Linked DNA regions of Modestobacter italicus. The protein of the gene in region 2 interacts with the protein of the main gene of each other region in a pairwise test. Links are inferred from orthologs where the notes say so. Each region holds a gene or a part of one and is shown on either strand. Other genes may lie near its edges.

What was found.
Region 1: the proteins of ligA (region 2) and leuS interact in binary tests that used the Escherichia coli proteins (3 or more experiments, as listed by UniProt). The link is inferred for Modestobacter italicus from one-to-one orthologs.

What each region holds. Positions count from the first base shown.
Region 1 is NC_017955.1:3,548,014-3,551,738, forward strand. Bases 184-3,598 are described here. They hold leuS (leucine--tRNA ligase), read right to left. Parts: upstream 3,282-3,598; coding sequence 384-3,281; downstream 184-383. Other genes in these bases: lipB (lipoyl(octanoyl) transferase LipB), read left to right, coding at 184-306; MODMU_RS16995 (ABC transporter permease), read right to left, coding at 3,370-3,598. In the rest of the region: more of lipB, read left to right, coding at 1-183; more of MODMU_RS16995, read right to left, coding at 3,599-3,725.
Region 2 is NC_017955.1:4,478,184-4,481,492, reverse strand. Bases 222-3,220 are described here. They hold ligA (NAD-dependent DNA ligase LigA), read left to right. Parts: upstream 222-636; coding sequence 637-2,805; downstream 2,806-3,220. Other genes in these bases: MODMU_RS21220 (ACT domain-containing protein), read right to left, coding at 2,869-3,220; MODMU_RS21230 (HNH endonuclease signature motif containing protein), read left to right, coding at 222-640. In the rest of the region: more of MODMU_RS21230, read left to right, coding at 1-221; more of MODMU_RS21220, read right to left, coding at 3,221-3,309. UniProt on the Escherichia coli protein: DNA ligase that catalyzes the formation of phosphodiester linkages between 5'-phosphoryl and 3'-hydroxyl groups in double-stranded DNA using NAD as a coenzyme and as the energy source for the reaction.

The DNA.
Region 1 (3,725 bases), 930 kb from region 2 along the record:
GTCGCCACCGCGCTGGTCGAGGGCCGCAGCGGCGTGTGGGTGCTCGCCGACGAGCGGGGGCCGGACCGCAAGGTGGCCGCCATCGGTGTCCGGGTGGCCCGCGGGGTGACCATGCACGGCTTCGCCCTCAACTGCGACCCCGACATGGCGGCCTTCTCCAACATGGTCCCGTGCGGCATCCCCGACGCCGGCGCCACCTCGCTGACCGCCGAGATCGGCCGCGACGTCCCGGTCGCCGAGGTCATCGACGCCGTCGAGGCCGCCATGCGCGAGGTCCTGACCGCAGCGCAGGCCGTCCCCGCCTGAGCGGGGACGGCCCGGCCCCCTTCAGGGGCCCGCCCTGAGCGTGCGAAGGGTGGGGAGAAGGGGGTCCTTCGACTTCCTCAGCCGAGGACGAAGTTGACCAGCCGGCCCGGCACCGCGACCACGCGGCGGACGGTGGCGCCGTCCAGGTGGCCGGCGATCCGCTCGTCGGCCCGCGCTGCGGCCTCCAGCACGGCGGCGTCCGCGTCGGCGGGCACCTTCACCTGCGCCCGCACCTTGCCGTTGACCTGCACCGCGACCTCGACCGTGTCGTCCACCAGCCACTGCGGGTCGGCCACCGGGAACGACGCCCAGGCCACCGAGTCCGGGTGCCCGAGCCGGGCCCACAGCTCCTCGGCCAGGTGCGGGGCCAGCGGCGCCACCAGCAGCACCAGCGTCTCCGCAACCGGCCGGGGCACTGCGGCACCCGGCTGGTAGGCCGAGGTCAGGTGGTTGGTCAGCTCGGTGATCCGGGCGATGGCGATGTTGAACCGCAGCGTCGTCATGCCGTCCCGGACCGCCTCGACGGCCCGGTTGAGCGCCCGCGAGGTGTCGGCGTCGGGCTCGACGTCCCCGGCCCGCACCGCGCCGGTCTCCTCGTCGACCACCACCCGCCAGATCCGCTGCAGCAGCCGCTGCGACCCGACGACCGCCTTGGTCTCCCACGGGCGCGACTGGTCCAGCGGACCGGTCGACATCTCGTAGACCCGGAAGGTGTCGGCCCCGAAGGCGTCGACCATCTCGTCCGGCGTGATCACGTTCTTCAGGCTCTTGCCGATCTTCCCGTACTCACGGTCGACCGGCTGCCCCTGGTACAGGAACTGCCCGTCGGACTCGACCACCTCGGCGGCCGGCACGTAGAAGCCCCGGGCGTCGGTGTAGGCGAACGCCGAGATGTAGCCCTGGTTGACCAGCCGGCGGAACGGCTCCTCGCTGGAGACGTGCCCCAGGTCGAACAGGATCTTGTGCCAGAACCGGGCGTACAGCAGGTGCAGCACCGCGTGCTCCACACCACCGACGTACAGGTCCACGCCCCCGACGTCACCGGGCTCCTGGGGCCCCAGCCAGTACCGCTCCAGCTCCGGGTCGACCAGCACCTGGTCGTTGGTCGGGTCCGCGTAGCGCAGGTAGTACCAGCACGACCCGGCCCAGTTGGGCATCGTGTTGGTCTCCCGGCGGTAGGTCCGCGGGCCGTCCCCCAGGTCCAGGGTGACCGTCGTCCAGTCGGTGGCGCGCGACAGCGGCGGCTCGGGCTTGGAGTCCGCGTCGTCGTCGGCGAACGTCTTCGGGGAGTAGTCGTCGACGTCGGGCAGCAGCACCGGCAGCAGCGACTCCGGGACGGCGACCGGCAGGTCGGCGTCCGGCCCGTCGACGGCGTACACGATCGGGAACGGCTCACCCCAGTAGCGCTGCCGGCTGAACAGCCAGTCGCGCAGCTTGTAGGTTGTCGTCGCCTCGCCGTGGCCGTGCGCCACCAGCCACTCGGTGACGGTGGCGATCGCGGCGGCCTTGTCCAGCCCGTCCAGCGACAGCTGCTCGTTCGAGCTGTTGATCATCGGTCCGCCGCCGGTCCAGGCCCCGCCGTCGAAGTCGGCCGGCGGCTGCACGGTGCGGACGACGGGCAGCCCGAAGACCTGCGCGAACTCCCAGTCCCGGGTGTCCTCGCCGGGCACCGCCATGATCGCGCCGGTGCCGTAGCCGGTCAGCACGTAGTCGGCGATGAACACCGGCAGGTCCCGGCCGGTCAGCGGGTTGACCGCGGAGACGCCCAGCCAGACGCCGGTCTTGTCCCGGCCCTCGGTCTGCCGCTCCAGCTCCGACCGGCGGGAGGCCTGCAGCTGGTAGGCGGCCACCGCCTCGGCCGGGGTGGCCGCGCCGGCGGTCCAGCGCGGGTCGGCGTCGGCCGGCCACTGCGCAGCGGTCAGCGTCTCGACCAGCGGGTGCTCCGGGGCCAGCACCAGGTAGGTGGCGCCGAACAGGGTGTCCGGGCGGGTGGTGAACACCTCGACCTGCTCACCGCCGACCCCGAACCGGATGCGGGCACCGGTCGAGCGGCCGATCCAGTTGCGCTGCATCTGCTTCAGCGAGTCCGGCCAGTCCAGCCGGTCCAGGTCGGTCAGCAGCCGCTCGGCGTAGGCGGTGATCCGCATCTTCCACTGGGTCAGCGGGCGCCGGAACACCGGGAAGTTGCCGCGCTCGGACCGCCCGTCGGCGGTGACCTCCTCGTTGGACAGCACCGTGCCCAGGCCCGGCGCCCAGTTGACCGGCGCCTGGTTCAGGTACGCCAGCCGGTGCGCGTCGACGACCCGCCGCCGCTCGACCGCGTCGAGGTCGGCCCAGCTGCGGCCCTCGGGCAGGGTGCCCGGCGCGGGCTCCCGGGTGCCGGCGTCCAGCTCGGCGACCAGCTCCGCGATCGGGCGCGCCTTGCCGGCGGCCTCGTCGAACCAGGCCTCGAAGACCTGCCGGAAGATCCACTGGGTCCACTTGTAGTAGCCCGGGTCGATCGTGGCGAAGGTGCGGCGGGTGTCGTGGTCGACGCCCAGCCGGCGCAGCTGGCGGCTGATCGCGGCGATGTTGGCCTCGGTGGTGACCCGCGGGTGCTGACCGGTCTGCACGGCGTACTGCTCGGCGGGCAGCCCGAAGGCGTCGTAGCCCATCGGGTGCAGCACGTTGCGCCCGTCCATCCGCAGGAACCGGCTGGTCACGTCGGTGCCCAGGTAGCCCAGCGGGTGCCCGACGTGCAGCCCGTCCCCGGAGGGGTAGGGGAACATGTCCATCACGAAGGCCTTGGGCCGGTCGGCCACCCGGTCGAAGCCCTCGCTCAGCGGGCCGACCGGGTTGGGCGTGTGGAAGGTCCCCTCGGCGTCCCAGCGGTCCTGCCACGCGAGCTCGATCTGCTGCGCCAGCGCCGGGGTGTACCGGTGCGGCGGCACCCCGCCGGTCGACGGGTCGGTGCTCGGGCTGGCCGTCTGGCTCATGGTCGGGTGCTCCCAGGTGCTGGTGTCCGGTGCGGCGGGCAGAAAAAAACCCCTCACTCAGGAGGGGTCGCCGTGCTGGTCTGAGTTGTCAGGTCAGCACGGCGGGGGAAGCAGGAGAACGCCGGTCACGTGCGCAGCCTACCGTGTGGGAGGACACCGGCACGTGCTGCGCCGACAGCGAGGCAGCACGTGCACGAGCGAAGGCCCAGGCCACGGCGATGGTGCCGAGGCTGATCGGCAGGGTGGTGACCTGCGCCTGCTCCGGTGACCCGGTCACGCCGGCAGTGGCCACCCCCAGGGCGAGCAGCATGACGAACGCGGCGAGGACCGCCGTCACCAGGAGGGCGACATCGGCCGGGCGCCCGCTGACCACGGCGAACACCCCGAGGATCACCGCCACCTGGAGCACCGAGATGACGACGACGGGGAAGACCGAGCCGATCA
Region 2 (3,309 bases):
TGCCGGGAACCTGCCGACGCTGCGGACGCAGAAGCCGCACGTGGTGCTCGGGCTGGACATGGACGACTTCGTCGACCCGGCCACCGGTCCCGGTGCTGCCCGCACCGGCTTCGGGTCGCAGATCTCGGCCGCGCGGGCCCGCTGGCTGGCCTGCGACGGCAGCATCTCCCGCATCGTGATGGGCCCCGATGGGGTCCCGCTGGACCTGGGACGGGACCACCGGGTGGTCACCCCCGGGCTCCGCAAGGCCGTGGAGCAGCGGGACGGGCACTGTGTGTTCGCCGGCTGTGACGCCCCGACGCACTGGTGCGACGTCCATCATCTGATCCACTGGATCAACGGTGGGGAGACCAACCTGGCGAACTCCGGGCTGCTGTGCGAACGGCACCACACCAAGGTCCACCATGGCTTCCGGATCGAACGAGATCCCGGCGGCCGATGGCACACCTGGCGGCCCGATGGCACCGAGATCCTCATCGGACCACCGCTCCAGGTGGAACCGGCTGCCAGCGGTGGTGCGTCGAGCACGCCGGCGACGTACTGGACGTCTGCCTGCAGCCGACCGCCGCGACCCGGTCGGGTGAGCCGGGACCGACGGCCGGTTTCTCGTCCGACCCTCCGGATACCGTCAGCGACGTGAGCACCGAGGCAGAGGTGGAGCAGGAGGCCGTCGACGGCGTCGACCAGCCGTCGGTGGGAGCTGCGGTCGACCGGGAGGACCTGACCCAGGTCCCCGACGACGCGCGCACCCGGCACCGTGACCTGTCCGAGGAGCTCGACGGCTACGCGTTCGCCTACTACGTGCAGGACGCCCCGCTGGTCAGCGACGGTCAGTACGACGAGCTGATGGGCGAGCTCAAGGCGCTCGAGGCCGCCCACCCCGCGCTGGTCACCCCCGAGTCGCCGAGCCAGAAGGTCAACGGCGGCTTCGGCGCCACCTTCGCCCCGGTCACCCACCCGGAGCGGATGCAGAGCCTGGACAACGTCTTCTCCTCCGACGAGCTGTCGGCCTGGGCCGACCGCGCGGTCCGTGACGCCGGGGCCGGCACCAGCTGGCTCTGCGAGCTCAAGGTCGACGGCCTGGCCATCGACCTGGTCTACGAGCGCGGTCGGCTCACCGGCGCCGCCACCCGCGGCGACGGGACGACGGGGGAGGACGTCACCGCCAACGTCCGCACCATGGCCTCGGTCCCGCAGCAGCTGAGCGGTGACGACGTCCCCGACTTCCTCGAGGTGCGCGGCGAGGTCTACTTCCCGGTCGCCGCCTTCGCCGAGGTCAACGCCGGCCTGGTCGAGGCCGGCAAGGCCCCGTTCGCCAACCCGCGCAACGCCGCCGCCGGGTCGCTGCGGCAGAAGGACGCGCGCGAGACCGCCAAGCGCCCGCTGACGATGGTGGTCCACGGCATCGGCGCCCGGCGCGGCTTCGAGCCGGCCACCCAGTCCGCCGCCTACGAGCAGCTGCGGTCCTGGGGCCTGCCCACCAGCTCCCGCTACGAGGTGGTCGACGACCTCGAGGGCGTGTGGGCCTACATCGAGCGCTACCGCGAGCAGCGGCACTCGGTCGAGCACGAGATCGACGGCGTCGTGGTCAAGATCGACCAGGTCTCCCTGCAGCGCCGGCTCGGGTCCACCAGCCGCGCCCCCCGCTGGGCCATCGCCTTCAAGTACCCGCCGGAGGAGGCGACGACCAAGCTGCACGACATCCGCGTCAACGTCGGCCGCACCGGTCGGGTCACCCCGTTCGCCTACATGGAGCCGGTCAAGGTCGCCGGCTCCACCGTCCAGCTCGCCACGCTGCACAACGCCAGCGAGGTCAAGCGCAAGGGCGTGCTGATCGGCGACACCGTCGTCATCCGCAAGGCCGGCGACGTCATCCCCGAGGTCCTCGGTCCGGTCGTCGCCGCCCGCGACGGCTCCGAGCGGGAGTTCGTCTTCCCCACGCACTGCCCCGAGTGCGGCACCGAGCTCCGCCCCGAGAAGGAGGGCGACGCCGACATCCGCTGCCCGAACGCCCGGTCCTGCCCCGCCCAGCTCCGGGAGCGGGTGTTCCACGTCGCCGGCCGGGGCGCCTTCGACATCGAGGTGCTCGGCTACGAGGCGGCCATCGCACTGCTGGAGAGCCACCTGCTCACCGACGAGGGCGACGTCTTCTTCCTCGACGAGGACGCCCTGCGCCGCACCGACTTCTTCACCAAGAAGGACGGCACCCTGTCGGCCAACGGGCAGAAGCTGCTCGCCAACCTGCAGACCCGCAAGGACGTCCCGCTCTGGCGCGTGCTGGTCGCGCTGTCCATCCGGCACGTCGGCCCCACCGCCGCGCAGGCGCTGGCCCGGGAGTTCCGCTCGATGGACCGGCTGCAGGAGGCGGGCGAGGAGGAGCTCGCCGCGGCCGAGGGCGTCGGTCCGACCATCGCCACCGCGGTCCGGGACTGGTTCGCCGTCGACTGGCACCGCGACGTGGTCGAGAAGTGGCGCCAGGCCGGCGTCCGGATGGCCGACGAGGGCGAGGAGGCGGGCCCGGGCCCGCTGACCGGGATCACCGTCGTCGTCACCGGGTCGCTCCGCGACCACAGCCGCGACTCCGCGATCGCCGCCATCCAGGAGCGCGGCGGCAAGGTGACCGGCTCGGTCTCCAAGAAGACCGGCTTCGTCGTCGTCGGTGCTGACCCCGGCAGCAAGTACGACAAGGCCGTGCAGGTCAAGGCGCCGATCCTGGACGACGACGGCTTCGCGGTGCTGCTGGAGCAGGGCCCGGAGGCCGCCCGCGAGGTGGCCACCATCGGCGACGGGTCAGCCGAAGGCTGATCGGCCCCGCTGCAGGGTCCCGCCGCGAGCGTGCGAGTGGCGGGGGGCAGCGGGGTCCTTCGACTACGCGGGGGGCAGCCGGGCGACGGTGGCCGCGAGCCCGGTGAGGTGCGCCAGCCGGAGCAGCTCGGAGCGGCGGAACGCCGGCCCGCCGGAACGTCCGAGCAGCACCGCCGCGCCGTCGGGGTCCAACGGCGCGGCCATCATCTCCACGGCCATCTCCTGCCACCGCTCGGGCACCCAGTCCGCGTCGCTGGGCAGCAGCATCGGCGTCCGCAGCGGCAGCCACGGCAGCTCGAGGCCCTCCAGCGCGGGCGCGGCGTCGGAGGCGGCCAGCAGGGTGACGTCGGTGCCGCTGCCGGCCAGCACCACCGCCCAGCCGCTGCGGAACACCCGGGGGAGCTCGGCGGCGAGCACCTTCGCGGTGCCGACCCCGGCGGGCGCGAGCGCCTCCAGCAGGTCCAGCTCGCGGTGGGTGTCCAGCGGGCCGGCGAACGGGCGGAG